DNA from 2 places in the Dorea sp. 210702-DFI.3.17 genome. Region 2 is predicted to be linked to the other one. Evidence: riboswitches for the same ligand, from Rfam matches in the RefSeq annotation. Region 2 holds a riboswitch; the other holds the start of a gene.
What was found. A riboswitch is a leader RNA that binds a small molecule or an ion and turns the genes downstream of it on or off. The one in region 2 is predicted to bind cobalamin.

Region 1: another riboswitch for cobalamin. It lies ahead of LI149_RS08940 (sirohydrochlorin cobaltochelatase); the one in region 2 lies ahead of LI149_RS05165 (hypothetical protein).

Annotation. Positions count from the first base shown of each region.
Region 1 is NZ_JAJCNB010000015.1:21,832-33,363, forward strand. It holds gene LI149_RS08890 (cysteine-rich VLP domain-containing protein) at 1-358, opposite strand, end outside; gene LI149_RS08895 (relaxase/mobilization nuclease domain-containing protein) at 348-1,973, opposite strand; gene mobC (plasmid mobilization relaxosome protein MobC) at 1,945-2,343, opposite strand; gene tet(40) (tetracycline efflux MFS transporter Tet(40)) at 2,653-3,873, shown strand; gene LI149_RS08910 (hypothetical protein) at 4,025-4,831, shown strand; tRNA gene LI149_RS08915 (tRNA-Arg) at 4,922-4,995, shown strand; gene LI149_RS08920 (dicarboxylate/amino acid:cation symporter) at 5,203-6,393, shown strand; gene LI149_RS08925 (nitroreductase) at 6,509-7,027, opposite strand; gene LI149_RS08930 (hypothetical protein) at 7,300-7,467, shown strand; gene LI149_RS08935 (PolC-type DNA polymerase III) at 7,469-8,167, shown strand; cobalamin riboswitch at 8,269-8,482, shown strand; gene LI149_RS08940 (sirohydrochlorin cobaltochelatase) at 8,689-9,894, shown strand; gene LI149_RS08945 (hypothetical protein) at 9,958-10,503, shown strand; gene LI149_RS08950 (heterodisulfide reductase-related iron-sulfur binding cluster) at 10,615-11,202, shown strand; gene LI149_RS15715 (hypothetical protein) at 11,126-11,311, shown strand; partial or broken gene LI149_RS08960 (DUF3641 domain-containing protein) at 11,262-11,532, shown strand, end outside.
Region 2 is NZ_JAJCNB010000005.1:29,887-41,418, reverse strand. It holds gene sppA (signal peptide peptidase SppA) at 1-542, opposite strand, end outside; gene LI149_RS05180 (ABC transporter ATP-binding protein) at 662-1,738, opposite strand; gene LI149_RS05175 (iron ABC transporter permease) at 1,740-2,804, opposite strand; gene LI149_RS05170 (ABC transporter substrate-binding protein) at 2,838-4,043, opposite strand; gene LI149_RS05165 (hypothetical protein) at 4,055-8,986, opposite strand; cobalamin riboswitch at 9,139-9,349, opposite strand; gene LI149_RS05160 (hypothetical protein) at 9,481-10,077, opposite strand; gene LI149_RS05155 (Rpn family recombination-promoting nuclease/putative transposase) at 10,099-10,398, opposite strand; gene LI149_RS05150 (uroporphyrinogen decarboxylase family protein) at 10,765-11,532, opposite strand, start outside.

The DNA of each region.
Region 1 (11,532 bases), on a different contig from region 2:
GACATCTCTGCCTTTGTTTCCGCTTTCTCTCGGCGGCGCGGATTTTCTTCATGCGCCCGGCGCAGTCGGGGCAGTATTTCCCCCGGTTGGATTTGGGGACAAAGGCCGCTCCGCAGACGGCACACCGTTTCCGGCTCCCCCGGTATAAGAGGGCTGCGGACAGCTCCCCGTCAAGGGGCAGGACAGCCACACGGAACCAGCGGCACATGAGGGAAAGGGAAATGCTCTGGACGCACACGCAAGGCTCCCCGTCGTCTAACAGCAGGCAGTTCCCCTCGTCGTAGTTACAGCACTCATGTACCAGCCGCCGCGCCCGCCGGTGCTGGCGGTAGTCCATGCGGGGCAGGTTATCGCTCATGGCTCTGCTCCTTTCTGCGGTGCGGCTCGTCCCGGCGCAAAATCTGGTTGATATTCCGCTTGACGGTCTGCAACTCCTTGAACCGCTGCTTCTGTTCGTGATAGGTGTTATACAGGCCGTCTTTCTCGGAGATAAGCTGCTCGATCTCGGCCTGCAACGCTTTCCGGGCGGGCAGCTTGGTAATGCCATGCGCCTTGAAATACCGGGCGGCTGCGTCGGCTATGATAAAATCGCTCTCATGGGCCTGCCGGTATGCGGCGCGGGCTTTCTCGGATTTCTGCGCTTTCAACCCGTCGCGGGCGGGCTTGGTCTGGGCGTAGGCCAACACCTGCCGCTGCAACTCCTTTTTCCCTTGCAGCTTGGTTTCCAGTGCTTTCAGTTCGCCGCTGGTCTGGCGCATTTCCGCATAGGCGGTATCAACGGCGGCTTCTAACTGCTCCGGGGAAGTAAAGCCGTACTGCTGGTAGACGGACAGCGTTTTGGCGGCCTGCTTCAGATTGTGTATCTTCGCCCAGCGTTCATAGCCCCGGCCTTTGCCCTCGGCCATTTTCTGCTCAATGTCCACAAGCCGCTGCACTCCGTCCTGTTTGGGGGCGGTTTGAGGGGCTTTTGCGGGCTGTATGCCGCGTTTCTCCTGCCAGGGGTATTCAGGTATGGCTGCGGCCTTTTCTATGGCTCTGGCGGCATTCTGCTCCAAAACGGCAAGGACGGCGGTGCGGTCAAAATCGTCGCCCAGCTTCCGGGCGGTGATGGGCTTTGTCCTGTCCGGCGTGAGATAGGACAGCCGCCCCCGGCTCTCCTTGACGGTCACACCCTCCCGCAGCAGCAGAGAGGAAAACTCGTCAAAGCTGGCGGCGGTGGCAAGGGCTTTCCGTATGGTCTGCCGCAGCTTTTCCTTGTTCGTTTCAAACTTGGTCTGCCGGGGCGTGATACCATCGGCAATCATGGGGGCGTTCTGCTTGTCCAGCGCGGCTTGTCCCTTTTTCTGCGCCCAATACTCCCGGTCGGTGATGCGGTTCTTGCTGCCGTTCAAGAGGTCGATTTGGTAAAGCCCCTCCCGGTGGCACATCTCCATGACTTCGGATTTGAAGTAGCGCAGGGCAGCGTCGGTACATCGGTGCTTGCAGCCGGCTTTCGTGTCGGCTGGCCTGTCCATGTAGGGCAGGAACGGCACTTCCTCAATCCGCAGGCTGTTTATGACGATATGCACATGAATGTTGCCGCTGTGGTTATGCCCGTCCGGGTGGGTGCAGACAAGGGCTTGGTGGCCGGGGAAATGTTCTTTACAGAATTGCTCCCCCAACGCCTGCGCCCGGTCTACGGTCAGGCCGTTGTCCGGCCCGTCCCGCGGGTCAAAGCTGATGATGTAGTGGTGGCTTTTCACATCTTCCCGCCGCTGGTTTTTCTCATAGCGGAGATTGGCCCGCATACACGCAACGGCAAAATCCTCCCCGCCGCAGTTCAGCGTAGACAGCCGGTAGTCCTCGCGGGGGATAAGCCTGCCGGTTTCATCAAGGACGGGCTTCATGGTAAATTCGTCATGCTCAAAGAGCAGGTATTGTTCGGCGGCTCCGTAGTCGGCGTTTTTAGAGTTGATATGTTTGAGTGTTGCCAACCGCGTCACCTACTTTCTTTAAGACTTCATACTTGAGGGCGGCAAGGTCGGCTATGGCGGCGCGTACCTCGCCGGACAACGCATGATAGGGCGCGCCGTACTCGTTCAGATACCGGGCAATCTGGTTGAGGTTGCCGCCGATCCTGCCGTACTCGGCTGCGAGCTTCCCGACAGCGGAGAGCAGTTCGTCATTGACCGACGACACATGGAGTACGGGGCGTATGGTGGTACGCCGGATCGCCTGCCGGAGAAATTCCGACTGGCTGATACCATAGGGCGCAAGCCGCGCTGTGAAGTCGGCGTATTCATCTTCGGTCAGCCGGGTTTTCACAACGCGGCTGCGGTGGGGTGTGTTGTATTTTTTTCGCATGGTCGTGACCTCCTTTCTTGCCGCATGAGCGCGGCGGGGATAAGCGGCGCAAGCCGCATAGCAGGGTTTGGGGAAGGCACTCCCCAACAAGTTTCCCGCGAGGGGCAAAACCGCAGAATTGCGGATTTTGGCACCGTGGTAGAAACTTGCTCTCGCTCTCGCTCTCGCTCTCGCTCTCGCTTCTCTTTACATTGACAACACAAAGCCCATTTGCTATAATATCGCGAAGAAGAACAGCCATGTTGTTCTAATTTCAGTATCGGAGGTATTCATATGGCAAACTGCAAAAATAAAGGAGAATGTAACTTCATGTTTGCTAAAAATTCAAAGGCATATTCTGTCTACCTGCTGTTCCGATTTGTCTTTTCCCTGGCGGTTTCTATGTCCACAGTGCTTTCCATCGTGTACCACCTGGAGGTGGTGCAGCTGGATGCTTTCCAGCTTGTCCTGGTAGGGACGGTTCTGGAGACCTCCTGCTTTCTGTTCGAGATACCCACCGGTGTGGTGGCGGATTTGTATAGCCGTCGGCGCTCGGTGCTGATTGGAATGTTCCTCTACGGCCTGGGCTTTCTGATGGAGGGTGCGCTACCGTGGTTCGCGCCGGTTCTGCTGGCCCAGGTTGTCTGGGGTTGCGGTGATACCTTCATCACCGGCGCTCTGGAGGCGTGGATTGCCTCGGAGGAAGAGGACAAACCCATAGACAAGGTGTTCCTGCGGGGCAGTCAAATGGGGCAAATCGGCGGCGTTCTGGGCGTGGTGCTGGGCACACTGCTGGGAAACATAAACCTGCAAATGCCTGTCATCTTGGGGGGCAGTTTGTGCTTGTTGTTGGGGCTGGTGTTGGTTCGCATCATGCCAGAAACCAACTTCTCCCCTGCTATTGAGGAACGGCAGGGCTTGCTTAAAGACTTTGTCTGCCTGTTCAAGCTCAACCTGGGCTTTGTGAAAGGCGCACCTGTGTTGCTGGCGCTCTTAGCAATCACACTATGCGGGGGACTTGCCAGTGAAGGCTTTGACCGGCTCTCCACCGCTCATTTTCTGGATGACACGGTAATACCCGTTATCGGGCCGCTGAACAGCGTCACTTGGTTCGGTGTTATCAGTCTTATCGGCAGCGGCTTAGGTATTCTGGCTTCTCAGTTGCTCATCGCCCGCATGGAGAAAAAAGGGACTGTCAGCCGAACCAGTGTGGTCATGTCCACCAGCGCCGGGTATATCCTGTGCCTGGTTCTCTTCGCGGTGGGGCGGAGCTTTTGGTTCATGTTGTTGGTGTTCCTGCTGGCGGGGCTTATGCGCACCATCAAGGAGCCTGTGCTGGCCGCCTGGATGAACGACCATGTGGATGAGAAAATGCGCGCCACAGTCTTTTCCACCAGCGGACAGCTGGACTCTTTCGGGCAGATCATCGGCGGGCCTATTGTGGGGCTGGTAGCCCAGCAGGTGTCCATACCCTGGGGGCTGGTCTGTACCGCTTTCCTGCTGTTGCCCGCGCTGTTCTTAGTGCCGGTGGCGGGAAAGAAGCGGGATTGATATGGCATAGTTAAGTTTACTGACGAGCGGGAGATTACTTCCGCTCGTCTTCATTTAGTAGCGCAAAATTTGAGGACTCTTTATTTCCTTATTCGGTATAGCGGAGGCGGCTGTCAATTCGACATAATTTTCTTGTGATACTTTACCGTACATGAGCATTGTTGCAGGTATTGTAGCCGGCATTCTGGCAGTGGATGGAGGAATACTGGGAGGACTGATCATCGGAATCCTGGCAGGTGTACTTGCTTACTATATCAGTGTGTTCTGTTTCCGTCACAATGTGCCGGGTACGACAGTTAATATTGCTTCGGGAGGTCTTGGTGGACTGGCAGCTGGATTGGTGGGAAAATTCCTTATTGCACCTGTAGCATTATGGATTGGAAATGGTATCTGTTCTCTGATCAACATGTGTATTGATTACAATGCCCTCCTTGCAGGGGCGGTAGCAGGACTTCTGATCTGGCCGGCAATTATTGGAGGTGTTTACCATGCGGCAATTCTTCCGATTGTACTATTGGAAATGGAAGAAATGGGATTTAGTTTCCTTGGAGCTATTGATATGACAGGACTTGTCATGGTATCAGCAGGAATCACACTTGCCAATATTATTCTGCCGAAGCAGAAAGGTGAGGCGGCTGTAGCACTTCCAGGCTGCATTATCAATATCTGTTTTGGAACATTTGTGGAGGCGTCTTATCCATTCATGTTCTCAAACAAGATTGTCTTTGCCGGAGCGCTGGCAAGTGCAACTGTAGGTGGAGCAATCGTAGGACTGTTCAATGTAAAAGGAACCGCTTATGTGCCGGCAGTGCTTGCTCCGTTTATGGCAAATGAAGGAAAAGGCCCGGCATTTGCAGTGGCTATGATTGCTGCAATGGGATGTGCATTTGCAATCACGATGGTGGCAAATGTGCTGGAGAGAAAAAAGAGTGAAAAAATTCCAGTGAAAAAAGTTTGAAAAAATTGAAAAAACTTGTTGACAACCCGGGGGATCTACGCTATAATAGATTTTGCTGTGAGGGACACAAGAGAAACGGAACACAGTAATGTGCGCGTAGCTCAGCTGGATAGAGCGTCTGGCTACGGACCAGAAGGTCGGGAGTTCGAATCTTCTCGCGCACGTTGAATTTAAGGCATATCCGAAAGGATGTGCTTTTTTTCTATGATAAGAAATTGCCTTTTTCTAAGATAAAAGTAGACAAAACATATTTGATAACTGTATAATAAACATAATATTTTCAACTAATAAATTTCTTTATCGGGATAAAAAGGAGAATGATTTATACATAGAAGAAATTTATTAAGCATGAAGAATGAGTGAGGTAGGGTATGAAAAAAATATTTAGCAGTCTTCCAGTGAAATTATTGATTGGTATTGTTATTGGAATTATCTTTGGACAGATTTTCCCGGAAAATGTAATGAGCGTTGTTGTCCCATTAAAGAATATTCTGGGACAGGTCATTAACTTTGTAGTACCGTTAATTGTCATCGGATTTATTGCACCGTCTATTACAAAGCTTGGAAATAATGCGTCACGTATGCTTGGAGTTGCACTTATGGTTGCATATACGTCGTCCGTACTGGCAGCACTTCTTTCTATGGGAGCTGGATATGCAATTATTCCGAATCTTCCGGTTGTGTCAGAGATTGAAGGCTTAAAAGAATTGCCGGAAGATGTTTTTGGTCTGACTATTCCGCAGATTATGAATGTCATGAGTGCTCTTGCATTTTCCATTTTAATCGGACTTGCGGCAATCTGGACAAAAGCAAAGACGATCATTACTATTTTAGATGAGTTCCAAAATATTGTACTTGCAATTGTGTCAAAGATTATTATTCCAATTCTTCCAGTGTTTATTGCATTTACATTCACTTGTTTATCATATGATGGAACTATTACAAAGCAGCTTCCGGTATTTGTCAGTGCGGTCGTAATCGTTATGATCGGACATTATATCTGGCTGACAGTGCTGTATGTTGTAGCAGGAGTCTATTCTGGAAAGAATCCAATTGAAGTCGTAAAGCATTATGGACCGGCTTATATTACAGCAGTTGGAACGATGTCTTCTGCCGCAACACTTGCAGTTGCGCTTCGGTGTGCGAGAAAATCTAAAGTTTTAAGAGAAGATATGGTGGATTTTGGTGTACCGTTGTTTGCAAATATCCATCTGTGCGGATCCGTATTGACGGAAGTGTTTTTCTGTATGATCGTGTCCAAGGTATTATATGGTACATTACCAGATATTCAGACATTGGTACTGTTCTGCGTCCTGCTTGCGATTTTCGCCATTGGAGCCCCTGGAGTTCCAGGAGGAACGGTAATGGCATCATTGGGACTCATTACAGGCGTTCTTGGATTTGGCGATGACGGTACAGCATTGATGCTTGCAATCTTCGCACTTCAGGATAGCTTCGGAACAGCCTGCAATGTAACAGGAGACGGAGCGTTGACATTATTCCTGACCGGTTATGCCGAAAAACATGGAATAGAAAAGCAGAACATATCTGTGGAATTATAGATTGTTGAGGCATTCTTGAATTTTAGAAAATGAAAACATATCAATGGTATGAGAATAAGAAAATGGAGAGTGGAACAAAACCACTCTCCATTTCTATATGCAAAGAAACTAAAAACTAATTTAAATATGTAACAAGATCATCCTGTCTCTTAGCAGCCTCGCGCTCTTCATCAGGATATCCCATTCCTACCATTCCGACAACCTGCATGTCTTTGTCAATTCCAAGACCTTCCAGGTAATCAGCAACTTCTGCTTTGTCTCCACAGTATTTTAACTGGTTGATCCAGCATGCACCAAGTCCAAGTGAGTGTGCTGCAAGAAGCATATTTTCAATCGCGCATGAGCAGTCGCTGACTCCGTTGACAGCTTCTTTCTCACATGCAACAAGTACAATTGTCTTTGCTCCGTACAATGTGTAAGCAGGGTTCTCCATTCCCTTTGCTACAACATCCTGAAGACTCTTGATAGAATCTGCATTCTGCATTACATAGAATCGGTATGTCTGTAAGTTCTTGCCGCTTGGAGCGTAAGTTCCTGCTTTGACAATCTCATCTACGAGATCCTTTGGAACGTCCTGCTCTTTGAATTTACGAATAGATCTTCGAGTATAAATGTTATTCAATACTTCGTTCATGATTACCTCTCCTTTTAAAATAATTAACCTTTTTATCTAAAGTACAGTATAATATTAAAAACAAGAAAAATCATTGTCTATTTTAGATAAAAATACGAAAAATAATTTGTAAATATAGACAAAATGGGTAGATATGTACATTGTTAAGAAATGAACAAAATGTTATACTAGTAATATTAAGGATTGAAGAAGTGCATAGCACAAAAAAATCCGTGGGTAGCGAAAAAATGAATCATGCATCAGTCCGCAAAGGCGCGGGGGAGGAAGAGAAAATGTCAGATTTGAAATTTACTTGTACTGGTTGTCGCAATGGCTGTGTGATTACAGTCTGTTATAATGAGGAAGGTTATCCAGATGTGAAAGGCAATGGCTGTATGCGCGGCGTATTGTATGCAAATGACAAAGTAAGAGCAATGGATGAGAAAGAGACGGACAAGTAAGATGTTAAAATCATATGTTGCATTTGACATAGAGACGACTGGACTTAGCCCGGAGCACAATGAGATTATTGAGATTGGTGCATTGAAAGTACGGGAAGGAAAAGTTGTTGACCGTTTTATTCGTTTTATTGAACCGGAGGCCGGGATACCTCCGATGATTACGCAACTGACCGGAATTACAAATGATATGGTAGAAGGAGCAGGGAACTGCGGCGAAGTATTGCCGGAGTTCCTTGAATTCTGCGAACAGGATACGCTGATCGGACATAATGTGCAGTTCGACTTCAGCTTTGTGAAGACAAAAGCAAAAGAACTTGGTTACACTTATGATCATATGGGAATTGATACACTTAAGATTGCCAAAGTTGTTCACGCAGACCTTCCATCCAGAAAGCTTGGCGCACTCTGCGAATACTATCATATCGAAAATGTGGCGGCGCACCGGGCATATCATGATGCTCTGGCAACCGCAAAACTGTATCAGTCTATGGCGCATTTTTATGAGGAAAAGGAACCGAAGGTTTTTAAACCACAGCCCTTGGCATATAAGGTGAAGAAAAAAGAACCGATAACCGCAAAACAGATCGCATTTCTCACAAGGCTTATGCAACAGAAGAATATTTCTATAGAAATGGACATACATACACTGACAAAGAGTGAGGCTTCCAGAGAAATCGACCGGATTTTATCCCGGCCGTAATGGAAGTGAGAAACCAATATGGAATACAGTCTGACAGGCTGATGTATTGACAGTAATTATCAGATGTGTTAGATTGTAAAAGTAATAGTTAAAGATACAAAAGAATAAAAAATGTGTGAGGTGTCAGTCAGAGAAAGATATTATAAAAAGTTATTTATCTGGCTGATGAAAAGGGAAACAGGTGTGAATCCTGTACGAACTCGTCACCGTATTTTGCGAGCTTTGAATCCTACATGCCACTGGGAGACCGGGAAGGCTGATTTTAGAGCGCCTGAGCAATAAGCCGGGATACCTGCCTTTCACAGTACAGGAACATATTTGTTCAGGCCACGAGGAACTGGCAGTACGAAATACATAGAAAGGCTATTTGACGGAAGGAAGATAATTTCGTCAATAGTTTGTTTTGCGTACTCTCTGTTCATTTTTTAATGGCAGGGATTTTTTATTATATGAATTTCTATGTAATAAGAAACCTCCGGAAAAATTATTTTGTATCTTAGAAAAAAATGGAGGATGGAAAGATGAAGAAAAAATTGGTAGTCGTATTACTTACTGCAGCTATGAGTATGTCTCTGCTTGCAGGATGTGGAGGAAATTCAGGAAGTTCTGACGCAAAGAGTGATGCAAAGACAGAGGATACGAAGGAGGACAGCGATCAGGTGGCAGCAGACAAGGTGGCAAAACTGATTGATGATATCTATGTTCAGGAGAGAACTGACAAGACAGATGAACAGTGCAAAGAAGCTAAGGAAGCCTGGGACGCATTAACAGATGCCCAAAAAGAATTAGTAGAAGGTGAAAACGCAGATCCTGATTACTTCGGAAGAGATACAGGTGACGCTTCGAAAGATGATCCGTTAAATCAGGACGAGATTGGTGAGAATGAACTTCTTGTTGTAAGTTTTGGTACATCATTCAATGACAGCCGTACAAAAGATATCGGTGGAATTGAGAAAGCACTTCAGGCTGCTAATCCAGACTGGTCAGTAAGAAGAGCATTTACAGCTCAGATCATCATCAATCACGTACAGGCCCGTGATGATGAGAAGATCGACAACATGGAGCAGGCGCTGGAGCGTGCAGTAGACAATGGAGTTAAAAACCTTGTTGTTCAGCCGACACATCTGATGCATGGCGCAGAGTATGATGAGTTATCAGAGACAGTGGAAAAATATAAAGATAAATTTGAATCTGTAAAGATTGCTGAGCCTCTTCTCGGCGAAGTTGGAGCAGATGCAACAGTTATCAATGCAGACAAAGAAGCAGTTGCAAAAGCAATCACAGACGAAGCAGTTAAGACAGCAAACTATGACAGCATTGATGCAGCAGCCGAAGATGGAACCGCATTTGTATTCATGGGACATGGAACTTCACACGTTGCAAATGTAAGTTATGATCAGATGCAGACACAGATTGAGCAGCTTGGATATAAGAATGTATTTATCGGAACTGTAGAAGGTGAGCCGGAAGATACAGAGTGTCAGGCAGTCATTGAGAAAATCAAAGAGGCCGGATATAAGAAAGTAATCCTTCGTCCACTGATGGTTGTTGCAGGAGATCATGCGAACAATGATATGGCAGGAGACGATGATGATTCATGGAAGAGCCAGTTTGAAGCGTCAAAAGCATTTGACAGTGTAGAATCACAGATTGCAGGTCTTGGAGAGATTGATGCAATTCAGCAGATTTATGTAGCACATACAAAAGCTGCAATTGAAGCTAAATAGTTGACAGGTCAGATTTTCAGAGTACAATTATAAAGAAAAATAATTAGAAAAGAGAGAATGGACATGTTAAAAAAGAAATTATTAGTTTTATTACTTTCCGCCAGTATGGCAATGACAATGCTTGCCGGATGCGGAAGTAATACGGATAAGAAAGATGACACAAAAACAGAAGCTTCCAAAGATGATGCGTCAGAAGCAAAGACTGACAGCAAAGATGCGAAGGAGCCTGAGCTGGAAGATGGAACTTATAAGGTAGATTTTAATACAGACAGCGGTATGTTCCACGAGAATCCGGACTATAATGACGGAAAAGCAACGCTGACTGTTAAAGATGGTAAGATGACAGTACATATTACATTGAATTCTAAAAATATCGTACAGTTATTCTTAGGCTCAGCAGAAGATGCACAGAAAGACGGGGCAGATCTGATTGATCCGTCAGAGACAACAGAGATTACTTATTCTGATGGTTCCGCGCCAAAGGAAGTATATTCCTTTGACGTACCGGTACCGACACTGGACGATGAATTTGATCTGGCATTGATTGGAACAAAGGGTAAATGGTATGACCATAAAGTCAGTGTGTCCAATCCGGAATTGGTACAGTAATAATCTTTATTTTGTAACAAAATGTGAAATGAATAGTATGTAATTGGAAACCTCTATCATGCAATAAAAAGAAAGCGTGATAGAGGTTTCTGTATTTTATCAGAACTTTATATGAAAAATTATCGTAATGCAACTGGAAAATGCATCCTTTTCCCAGGGTGTAATTTTCCTTCTTTTTATCCAAAGACAATGAAGAAGCTTGTGAAACTTCTGAAAGAACACGGAATCGGAGTTGCCTATGACTGTTGTGGAAAGCCGATTGCGGAGCTTGGACTGGAAGCTGATGAAAAGAGAATTATACAGCGTATTAATGATGAGTTTGAAAAAAGAGGCGTGGAAGAGGTTATCATGCTTTGCCCGAACTGTTATACATTTTTGAAACCCTATTTGAAGGTTAAAGTGACAGACATTTATGCAAAACTTGAAGAACTAGGAATCGGTGAGAAGAATCTGGAGTCCGGCAAAGTATTTTTGCCTTGTCTGGATCGTGAGAAAAGAGAGATTCTTGCATCAGCAGAGCGATTCGTGAAGGGAAATCTGGAATCGGTAAAAGGAGTACAGTGCTGTTGTCGGAGCAATGATCGTTCTTGGATTAAAATATGGACACTGCGAAGTGAAGCATATGGGGCAGAAGGATATTATGAATGCAAAACGTGCAGAATTTTTACAGAAATTCCAGGAAAAATATGCTGTCTGTAATTGTAAAGGGCTGTTAAAGCATGATATTTCCAAGCCGGAAGAGATGCAGAAGATTCTGGATGAAGGATTGTATTCAATTTGCAAGAGAACAACAAGTGCAGACCATTGATATTACAGGGGGAGTGCCAGAGATGAATCCGGAATATGAACATTTGATTGAATTTTATGCCAGACAGAAAGTAGAAATTGTATGTTCCCTGCCTTATTATAGGGCAGATCAGATGGATCGAGTACGGGGAACCGGTACATTTGACGGGGCAATACAAGTATTACAGAAATTAAATACACTTGGCTATGGAAAGAATCCTGAGTTGGTGTTGAACATGGTGT
Region 2 (11,532 bases):
TTCTCATAAAGTCCGCTCATATCATACCCTGACATAATGACGCCGATAGATCCTGTAACCGTATTCTTATTCGCATAAATCTTATCTCCGGTTACAGACGTCATGTACCCGCCAGAAGCTGCATAATGTGCCATATAAGTCCAGATTGGACGGCCTGTCGTCTCTTTATATTCTATCAGCTTGTCATGAAGTTCTTCCGACTCATAGACCGCTCCGCCTGGAGAATCCACATACAGCAGAATCCCTTTATTATCTGAATCGTCCATAAGATTGTCAATATAATCCATCGTTGTATTGTGCTGATATCCAGACGATGTATCCAATACACTGCTCTGCGTCTGCTCCTGAATCGTCCCCACTACATTCACAACTCCAATATAATCATCTGCCGGCGGATCAAATTCCAGTTCTCCAGCCAGCATCGTTGTCACATCTTCTGCCATTGTATTTGCAGATAAAGTATTCGTCAATACGCTTGTAACACCTGTCACAATAAATACAGCCCCAGCCACAACCAGACCGATTATCTGTTTGTTCTTCATCTTTTTTCTCCTTTAAGTTCTAAATCTCCATAGCTTTTTTATTGTAACATATGAAGGATTGTTTTTCAAAAAATAATACATTTAACGCGTAGTAAACCTCGAATTTACTACGCGTCCTGCTATTTTGCTAACTTTATTAATTCTTCGACTCTTTTATTACATTCTCCCACCGGCACATCTGTTACAATAACTCTCTTACACTTTTTCATCACTTCAACTGCTCTTTCAAATGTCTCATCACTAATCTGCCGGAATGGTTCTTCTGTAATCACTTCCACTGCCAGAAGTCTTGCAAGCTGATAGTCAATATCATTCTTGTAGAGGATTCCTGCTGCAAATGGAATGTGTTCTTTCTGTAACTGTCGATAAATTGGGATTCCGCTTCCTCCGGACGAAATTACAAATACCTCTGGTTCTCCTTCTATCTTCGGAAGCTCTATGCTTCCAAATACCGGATCAAAAGAACCATTGTCAATTTCATAAAGACTGCGGATTGTATCTTCCTTAAATACCTCTTCTGGCTTTCCATAATGTGCAATGGTATCTCCCTTCACACAGATAATCTTATCCGACACTTTCTGTGCAAGATCAATCTCATGCAGCGACATAATGACTGTAATATGCTTTTTTCTTGCCATACGTTCCAATATTGCAAGTAATTCTAATTTATATCGTACATCTAAAAAAGATGTCGGCTCATCCAGCACAATAATCTCCGGCTCCTGACAGATTGCTCTTGCAAGAAGAACTCTCTGTTTTTGTCCATCACTAATAGCGTTAAAATCGCGGTTTCCCAGATCTTCTGCATGAACTGCCTTCATTGCCTCATCTACGATTTGTTCATCTTCCGGCGTCAGTATTCCAAGCCGCCCTGTATATGGGTAACGTCCTGTTGCCACAATTTCATGACAGGTCATAAGCTCCGTTTTGATACGTTCTGTCAAAACAACAGCCATATTGGAAGAAAGTTCTTTATAAGACATTTCCTGAAGGGACGTGCCATCGAAGAACACCTTTCCTCCAATTAATTTCAATTGTTTTGTAATGCTCTTTAAAATTGTAGATTTACCGGATCCATTTGGTCCAATGAGCGTTACAATTTCACCTTTATCAATACCAATATTAATGTCATGGATCAGTGTCTTTCCCTGGTATCCAACAGCCATATCATCCATTTTAAAATAATAATCTGCCATGTTACATTCTTCCTTTCTCACGCTTCACCATCATATAGATGACAATCGGTGCACCAAGTATCGATGTGACTGTACTGATATTCAGCTCCACCGGTGCCAGTGCCATACGAGCGATCAGATCACAGATCATACAGAATACAGCCCCTATAAAAAATGTACCCGGTATCACCACAATCGGTTTTGATGTTCCGAACGCTTTTCTCGTAAGAAATGGAACTGCAATTCCCACAAAAGAAATTGGTCCGGCAAATGCAGTCACACACGCAGAAAGAATACTTGACAGTAATATAATAACAACTCGGAATACTTTAATATTCACTCCCATACTCTGTGCATATGCTTCTCCAAGCTGATATGCACTGATTGGTTTTGACAGTAAAAATGTACACACTGCCGCAATTCCAACTACAACTATAGCTACTTTTATATTTCCCCAGCTCATACCGGAAAAACTTCCCTGTGACCAGCCATGAAGATTTACAATATCAGAATCATCTGCAAATGTCACCACAAAATCTGTAATTGCGGAACAGATATATCCAATCATGATTCCTCCTACTAAAAGGGATGCCATATGATGAATCTTCTTTGACATCAAAAGAATGAATCCCGTCGATATCAACGAACCGATAAATGCTGCCACTACTAATGTGTAAGATGAAAAATGTCCTACATATTTTAAAAATACAATCATAGTCAGTGCGACAGCCATCTTCGCTCCGGAAGAAATTCCAAGTACAAACGGTCCTGCGATCGGATTTGAGAAAAATGTCTGTAATAAGAAACCGGACAGAGACAATGCTCCGCCCAGTAATGCTGCCATGAGGATACGCGGCAGACGTATCTTCCATATGATACTGTACTCTACCGCCTCTCCATCTTGTAAAAATAATATTCTCAAAATCTTCGGCACAGAAATATGTACATTTCCCGTATTAATATTCAGCACTGTAATGACAAAAAATGCTGCGATCATACACACAAATACAAATGTATATCTGGATCTTTTTCTGAAATTTTCAGTATGAAAACTTAACTGTTCCTGCTTTGTTTCCTTATTTTGCATATTTCTCCACCAGTTTCTTTTATTTTTTGATCTTTATTTCATCTTTTCAAGAAATGTCATCTGACTGGCATCACCATCTGTCAGCATCAGATGAATATCTGAAATCAGTTCTCCAACTGTGTCTGTCGCCTGATATAAGTTCTTACCAGTATACCATACATTTCCATCTTTGACAGCTTTAAACTCTGTAAACAGATTGCTCTTGGCTTCCAGATCACCAAGACTACTCACCTGTCCGTCAATGGTTCCGTTGTAAATAAGATAATCTGCATCTACTGCCGTTGCATAAAATTCTTCCATCGTCAGTTTTACAGATGGCGCATTCCCCTCAGAATTCTTCAGATCCTTGAACACATATCTTCCACCGGCAATCTCAATCATAGTCGGAATGTAGTCATCGGATTTGCGGACAACCACAGAACCGTCTGTATTGATGTAAAAATATGCCACTGTCTTCTCTGTATTCTTAAAATCCTTCAGATCTTCGATTACCTTTGCCTGGTCATCAAAAAATGTTTCTGCCTCTTTTTCTTTATTCAACATTGCTCCATAGACTTTGATCCACTCTGTTCTTCCAAGTGGATGAGACTCATAACTGGAATAATCTACAAATACTGGAATATCAAGGTCTTCAATCATCTCCTGCACCTTCGGTGAGTGAAGAATCATCGTAGATTCTACTGCCAGTTTGCAATCTCCATCTACAATCTTCTCATAATCCGGTTCACTGTATTTTCCTGCAAATGTCATGGCTCCGGATTCCATTGCTTTCTTCGCACTTTCTATATACCAGCCGGAAGCCTCTAAACCAGAAAATTTCACAGTATCAATTGCATCTAATGCATCAAATAATGACATGATTGCTGTAGCAGCCATATAAATATTCTGAACCGGCTGATTGATGACAACAATATCACTGTCCAGTCCCTTCGGAGCCTCTTTGCCTTCCGGAACGATCAGATACTGCCGTCCCTCATGAACATCAATCAGCTTATATCCATCTTTGTAATAAAATACATCGAATTCCTGCGCATACGTCAGATCCATCGCAGACTCATACGTCAGCCCGTCAATTTGAGGGGCTTCTGCTTTTTTTGAATCGCTATTATCTGAGGATGTCTGAGCCGATGAATTCGTACTGTCACTGCTTTCTTTACCGCTTTTCGCAGAGCCACAGCCCATAACCATAAGGGCTGTAGCAAGCAAAAGCGCTGTTATTTTATATATTTTTTTCTTCATGTTCTTTTCCTTTATTCTTCTGTCTGAACTCTTGCCTGGGCAATTGCATCATCACCGGCGTCCTTGACTGCCTGATCAAATAATGTATTCATCTGATCCTCACATCCAAAAAGTACACCGTAAACTTTGATCCACTCATATTTAGCCAAATCTGTCTGCTCATCCTCAGAACGGTCTACGATAACCGGAATTCCAAGTAATGCAAATTTCTCAGTCATCTGCTGGAAGCGCTCTATCTGCTCTTCTACAGTCAATTCTTTCTGTTTTTCAGATTGGTCTTCAGATTTCTTCTTTGATTTTTTATCTGATTTATCATTCTTTTTCTCATCAGATTTTTTATCTTTATCCTTAAAGTCCGTATTGTCTTTATTTTCTTCAAGGTCTGTGATATCCGTCTCTCTTGGAAGAATATCAGATGTAAGTAGTGCAAGATTTGTTTCCTGTTTTACCAGTGTCTTGAAATCTGGCTTCTCTTCTTTTCCACCATAAACAACCTGTGCCTTGTCTTCTCCATCTTTCTTCTCCATCTTTTCTGCAACAGAATCAACTTTACAGTCTTTTTTCTTATCCCCAATCGCTGCAACATTGTCTGTAAGTCCAAGTTCATCCATCTTCTCAAGAAGTGCTTCTGTTGATGTATAAGTCTTATCTGTCGGCATCTGCACTACGATCATATCCTGGTCAAGACCGACTGGGACTTCAACTCCTTCTGGAACAAGAAGATATTTTACAACATTTCCTTTATAAAGCTCTGCTGCCAGTTCCTCTTCACTTATACCATTCAGATTTTCTTCGCCATCCTCCGAAATTCCTACAGCAGCTGTATCTTCTTCTGCTACATTCTCGGATTTTACATCCTTGGAATCTGTACTCTGATCTGCATCTGTATCTTTTGCTACATCTTCACTTTCACCAGTCTCATTTTCTGCATTGATAGCTTCTGCTGCAAGCTTCTCCGGATCATTTGCAGTTCCTTTTGTCATATCAATCTCAAGGAGCGTAATCCCCTGATCATAGTGATAAATCTTGAAATATTCAGCATAATCAAGCTTTGTCTCTGACTGATACGATAATCCCATGATATCAGGAGCCTTTTCATCTAACTGTTTATTAGCCGATGCTCCTCCTAAGGTTGTTCCATTTCCAGCTGCTGCCAGATAAACAAAGATCGTATACTCAATCTCATGTGCGACTGACATTTTATCTGTCATACCCAGAATCTTATTATTCTGATTTAAGGCAACTGGAATCGTTACTGTAGCAGTTCCGCCGCCTTTTGTTGTATAATATGTATTTCCATTTGCTTTTACATATTGATAATGATCACTGTCAAATACCAGTGTTGCATATGCCTGACCATTCTTAATGGTAATCTTATTACAATAAATCTTAACCTTTCCTGTACCACCTGACCATGTAAAACGATCCGGTGTATACACACCATCTGCCAGTGTTGTAGAGCTGTTTACCTGACTCGTTGCACCGCTCGTATCGGCTTCATACTTAGATTCATTCTCTGCTTTTCCATCATTCGGCTTCAAGACAGATCCGTTATTGCCACTATTGTTATTACCATTGTTTCCGTTATTGCCACCGTTGTTGCCATTATTGTTGTTATTTCCATTGTTGTCATCGCTGATATCACCGATTTTCTTCACTGTCTCTGACTTGAATGTAAGGATTCTGTCATACCAGATTGCATTTTTTATAGAATATGCCGCTACATCTATTCCTTTATCCAAAGCTTCCACTGGAATGGTATAAGTATATTTTCCATTACTGTCTGCTACAAATGGAATCCAGCTAGACTGGTCTGCCGCTGCCGCTTCTTCCTTGGTTCCCATATACAGATATCCATATCCTGTTCCACTCAGTGTCAGCACTGCGCTCATCTTTCCATCTTTTGATGTTAATTTGCAGTCTACCACACGGAACATAGATGCACTGGATTCTACGTCAATACTGTAAATACCATTTTCCAGAACAGGGACATCGCCAATCTTTTCCAGGCTGTTGGAATCAAATGTAAGCATTCTGTCATACCATTGCTGTCTATTATGTGAAAATGCTGCTACTGCGATTTTTTTGTCCAACGTCTCTATCGGCACTGTATAAGTATATTTTCCCTCTTTGTCTACTACATATGGAATCCAGGCAGACTTGTCCGTCTCTGCGGCTTTTGCTCCGGTTCCCATATACAGATAATCATATCCGGTTCCGCTCAGTGTCAGCACTGCACTCATCTTTCCGTTCTTGACGGTCAGTTTACAATCTATTACATTGAACATGGATGAACTGGAAGTTACATTATTCACTTTATAAATTCCGTCTGCAGGAACTACTATTCCCGGGTCTGGATCCGGATCTGGTGTCGGGTCTGGATCTGGTGTCGGAAGTTCTCCTGTCTTCTCAAGAATTCCATTAATAAATGCTCTTGAATCTTTTGTTGACCACTGACCTGTCTTTGCTGAACGTACGGAATAACTAAATTCTTTTCCAAGTTCTGATACAGGCATTGTAAATGTAAAACTCTTATATCCACTTGCAATGTCCGAGCGGTCTTGTGGAACAATCGCGTTTGCTTCCTTTACTTCGTCAGAATCCACCGTATTACCGATATATAATCTGTCATATAGACCAGCCTGTGTCACCCAAGTAACAGTAGCCTGATCTCCACTTATAGAAACACTACTTTCTCTCTCAAAATTCAAACTATATGAATTTGTAGTCGGATAAGCCGAACCATATAAATTGTATACACCTTCTGCAGTTGTATTAACTCTGTTCTCCAGATTCGGAATGTTTATGAACAAATCTCTTGCCCAGGTAAACCACTTTTCATTTCCAGGTGTAATTGCAATGTTCATTCCCTGTTTTTCAGCCTGTATATCAAATGTGAAGGTTGTTACATTTTTTTCTAAATCATAAGTTCCTTTATAAACCGGTGTCTTATCCGTATCTGCCTGTACTCCAAGATAAATTTTTGTCCACTTGTTTCCTTTCACATCTAACGTCATACGAATATTCTCTCCGCGCAATACTGCTTTCGAAGAAACAATTACAAAATCATTAAATGTACTTCCTGTACCTCCGGCAATCACCTTCACTTCATCAGTAGCAGTTGGAAAACTTTCAATTCCCTCATATGGAATATAAATCCAAAGATCCTGTTTACTATACCAAGTTCCATCCACTTTTCCTAATGTAACCGGGAGAACCTTTCCGCTGTATGATACCGGCACCTGAAATGTGAATGTATATCCTCCATCTGCCAACTCAGTTCCTTTTACAACTGAATTTTTGATTATATCTTCTTTTTCTCCCAGATATAATTTATCAAAAGATACATTCTTGGTCGAAATTGTAATCTCTAAATTATCTCCATCTTCCTGAACTTTTGACTTATTCACCACAAACATCTTAAATGCACTGCCATCAGCCTTGACAACCTGAACCTTGCTGCCCGTTACAGTCGGCGCAGATGGATTTTCCACTTTTGCAACATCAGAAGTTACAGTTGTTCCATTAGAATCAGATATGATACAACGATATTGTCCGATTTTATCTATTGCCATCTGAAATGTGTATATATTTGTCTTTGCGCTGATTCCATCACAGTCTGTCCAGCTTGTCCCATCTGCACTATATTGCCACTGATAATTTAATTTAACACTCTCATCACCATTCACCACAACATTAAGGGATACTTGTGTATTATTCTTCGCAATTACATCTTTTGGCTGTGATTGAATTACAACCTCTGTCTGCTTTTTAAATACATCTAAAGCAGGTATTTTTAATGCAAGGGAATTATTTGTGCTAAATGTTCCATCTTTTTTCTTTCTCGGAACAAAATGCACTTCTCCTCCCGCCATGGAGTTCGGAACTTCAAATGTAAATTTTTCCAGATTTTTTACACTATCTACTTCTCCCATAACCAATGGAGTTTTTTCTGCATCATCTTTTCGCCCGATATAAATTGCGTCATATGTAAAGTTTCCACTGCTTGCTGGTTTCACCCAGATAGATACTTGAATCTTATCTCCTATAATCTTTGCTTCTGACTCGGCAATCTTAATCATCGAATATGTCTGTCCAGGCTTTTCAATATCATCACTGGCATAAATAGCCTGAATATCGTTTTTAGTTATATATGCATTGTCTTCTGTACTATTGTTGCCGGAATTTTCACCATCACCATTTCCCTCTTCATCTGTTTTTTGTTCTGGAGACGGTGGCTGAGAATTAATCACAGGTTCTTTAGGATTTGGAATACTCATCCAGAGATAATTATCACTCCAGGTACCGTTATCAGAACGTCCAACAGCTATCGGAATCCAACTGTTCGCTTTTGATAATGGTACACTTATAGAAAATTCACAAGTACTTCCTGTGTTATTTCCTACTATATAATTATTTTTTTCTGTATCAGTTACCGATCCTAAATACAACCAGTCAAAAACTTTTTTAGTTCCTGTGTGAAATGAAACCTTAACCTGATCATCTTTCACTTCCATTTTGTCAACAACAACCGGGAACATTCCATACTCGCTCCCATCATTTTTCAATACCTTTACGTCGTCAATATCTACTGTCGGCTGAACCGGTGTCTCTGTCACCTTCGTTTCCGCCTCTGTCATCTGTGAGCCCTGAGATATCTCCGTTTCCGGATTACCTGCCTCAGTTTCCAGCACACCGGCATTATCTTCCGGCTGTTCAGATGTTATATCCTCTTCTGTTTTTAATTCTTCTTTACTCTCCTCTTTAACAGCTGTACTTTCTTCCTGTGCATGACCAGTATCGCTTGATACTTCTTCTGTTTCCTGTTGCACAATACCCTTCGCATCCTGATCTTCTGCATATACGTTCGCATAAGACAAAGGTGTTGCCACCATAGACGCAACCAGCACTCCGGCTAAAAAGCCTGCACTTTTTCTCTTCATCTTTTCCTCTCCTTATTCCGTTTTTCTTTGTAATTTGGGAATTATTAAGAATTATTTACACGAAAATAAAAATCCTCTACTTTTAAAAGTAAAAGATTTCCTGTTCCTTATATATTTCGGCACAATCAATTACTCGTGATCTGGAATTTCTATTTCCCGTACCAACGGTCGGCAGGTTTCCTGACTTGTAAATCTTACATAGAATCTCCTTCCCAGTCTCCCAGTGGATGTCTAACACAACCTCAGATTCTGTGCTAACACATGATCTATGTATTCACTCACAGTGACGAGTTCGTACAGGTCTCGCACCTGTTTCCCTTTTACCTGTCTTCTAAAAACAGCACCGAACGTTCTTCATAATTTTCCATAACAAATATAACATTTAGACTTGAGAAAGTCAATGAAACCGGGGTTTTATTACAATTCATTATACTTCAGTGGCATACTTAAAAAGCTTCCACAGGATTTCTCCCATAGAAGCTTCTTTTTTCAATTTATACGCCAAATTCCTCATACAATTTCTTACGATATTCCAAATCCTCCAACGCCTTAATACTATCTTCCTGACGATTCTGCTTTGAAAGCTTCATTAATAAATTGGCAAGCCGTTCTTCCCCTATACGTTCTCCTTCTTTTCTTCCTTCTTTTCTTCCTTCCTCTCTTCCTCGTATTCTCCCTTCTCTTAAGCCTCGCTCTGTTGCCTCTTCTCTTACCAGTCTTTCTCTTTCTTCCATCTTCATATACTCGACCTCCACACTTGTACTTGTTTTTATCTCCTGTATACTCTCATGCAGACGGCGAAGTCTTTCATCACATTCCTCTGGAAGTCCATGTTCATTACTCTCAGTAATATAATGAAGAAAATCCACTAATTCTTTCGATACTTCATCTTCATTTTCCCCTTTTGTACTGAGAAATAATTTTGTAACCTCATCTCCAAGTAATAAATCTGGCTGTTCCTTGCAGCGACTCTCAAACGTATAGCAATACTTCTTCATTCCATATGGATCATAGTCACAAATTACAATAATAAACAGCGGTTTTAGCTTATCAAAACCTTTTTCACCGCTTTTCAACATTGGTGCGTCCATCAATGCCTGATAGAATCTGGTTCATTTTGGAATATTTCCTTCCTTCCGATTCTGCATCTCTACATCAAAAACGCGACCATCTTCAGATTCTGCGACAAAATCCATTCGGATTCCACGTTTTCCCGGAATATTGTGAATAACCTTCTGACCTTCTTTCCACTTGAGGCTTTTTAATCGCAAACCAGTAGATAATTCGATAATTGTCTTGCAATTTTCCAGTTCCGCGGTTGCCACATCAAATAGAAAATCGTCCGTGAGATTCATCTCCTTTAATGGCTTCCATCTGTCTTCCTGCATGATTAAGTTTTCGGTTCTCTCCATACACTTTTCTCCTTGTATTATACCATTTATAGTTATTTTTTCAAACATGGAATATCGGACGAATCTGTCCGTATGATCAGAGCAGAACTGCTCTTAAATTAACTTGATCTTTTTCGAATGTTTGAAGTGGGTATATCATAACATATTCAACATCTTCTATACAATCAATTATTACTTAAACTTTTCTTAAATCTGTAGAACTTTTTATAAATGTAATTTTTACATGCCGTTTTGTTTCATTAGATATACAGATGTAAATAGATTTATAAATTCGTCCGATTTATCAAGAAAGGACAGCCATGTGTTTTTTCACATCGGCTGTCCTTTTGACATTTCATAAATATGCTGTTAAACAAAAGCCACTGACTACAATAGCTTTACTTCTTTAAAAATCCCATGATTCAGCTGATAGCCAACATTCTTAATACACATCTGTCCGGCAAAATGTGCTTTTCCAATCATATGAATGCAGGCCTGTGCATATCCGATTGGCTCTTCTAACTGATGATCCACAAACTTCGCTTTTCCTGTTCCAATAAGAGCGAGTGTCGTTTTCGGGCAGAGCAGAATCATAGTCTTATCATCGGCAAGCTGCTCTACTTTCTTCAAGAATGGGTACGTAAAATTCACCGTAACAGCTTCCATCATCTTCGGTCCCAGAATATTCACTCCGCCAGAAGAATCTGCATAGCTGATCAAATCTCCCCCGTACTCTTTCACCAGTTCCATATATTTCAAAATCTGATCTCCCAGTTTCCAGAAGACCTTTTCCATCACTTCCGGTTTTTTTCGCATTCCCTTGAACACATATCTTGCATCGATCAGCACATTGAGAATTGTAAATGGTCCTGCCACTTCGAATACAACATGTTCTCCTTCTTCACGAAGTTTTTTACATGCAAGAAGAGTCTCTTGAATTCGTCCTTTCGTGAAATCCATGTCCGGCAGATTTAATATTTCTTCTACATCTGTACAGACATATCCTCCAGCTCTCGGACCTGCAATCTCATTTCCAAGATTTATAATTCCTCCCATAGCCTCTGCCTCTAATGTATGGCAAAATGGGAGTTCACATATAACTGCTTTATCTTTCTCTTTCAACATTTTTGAAAGAGTCACCATTGTATCACAATG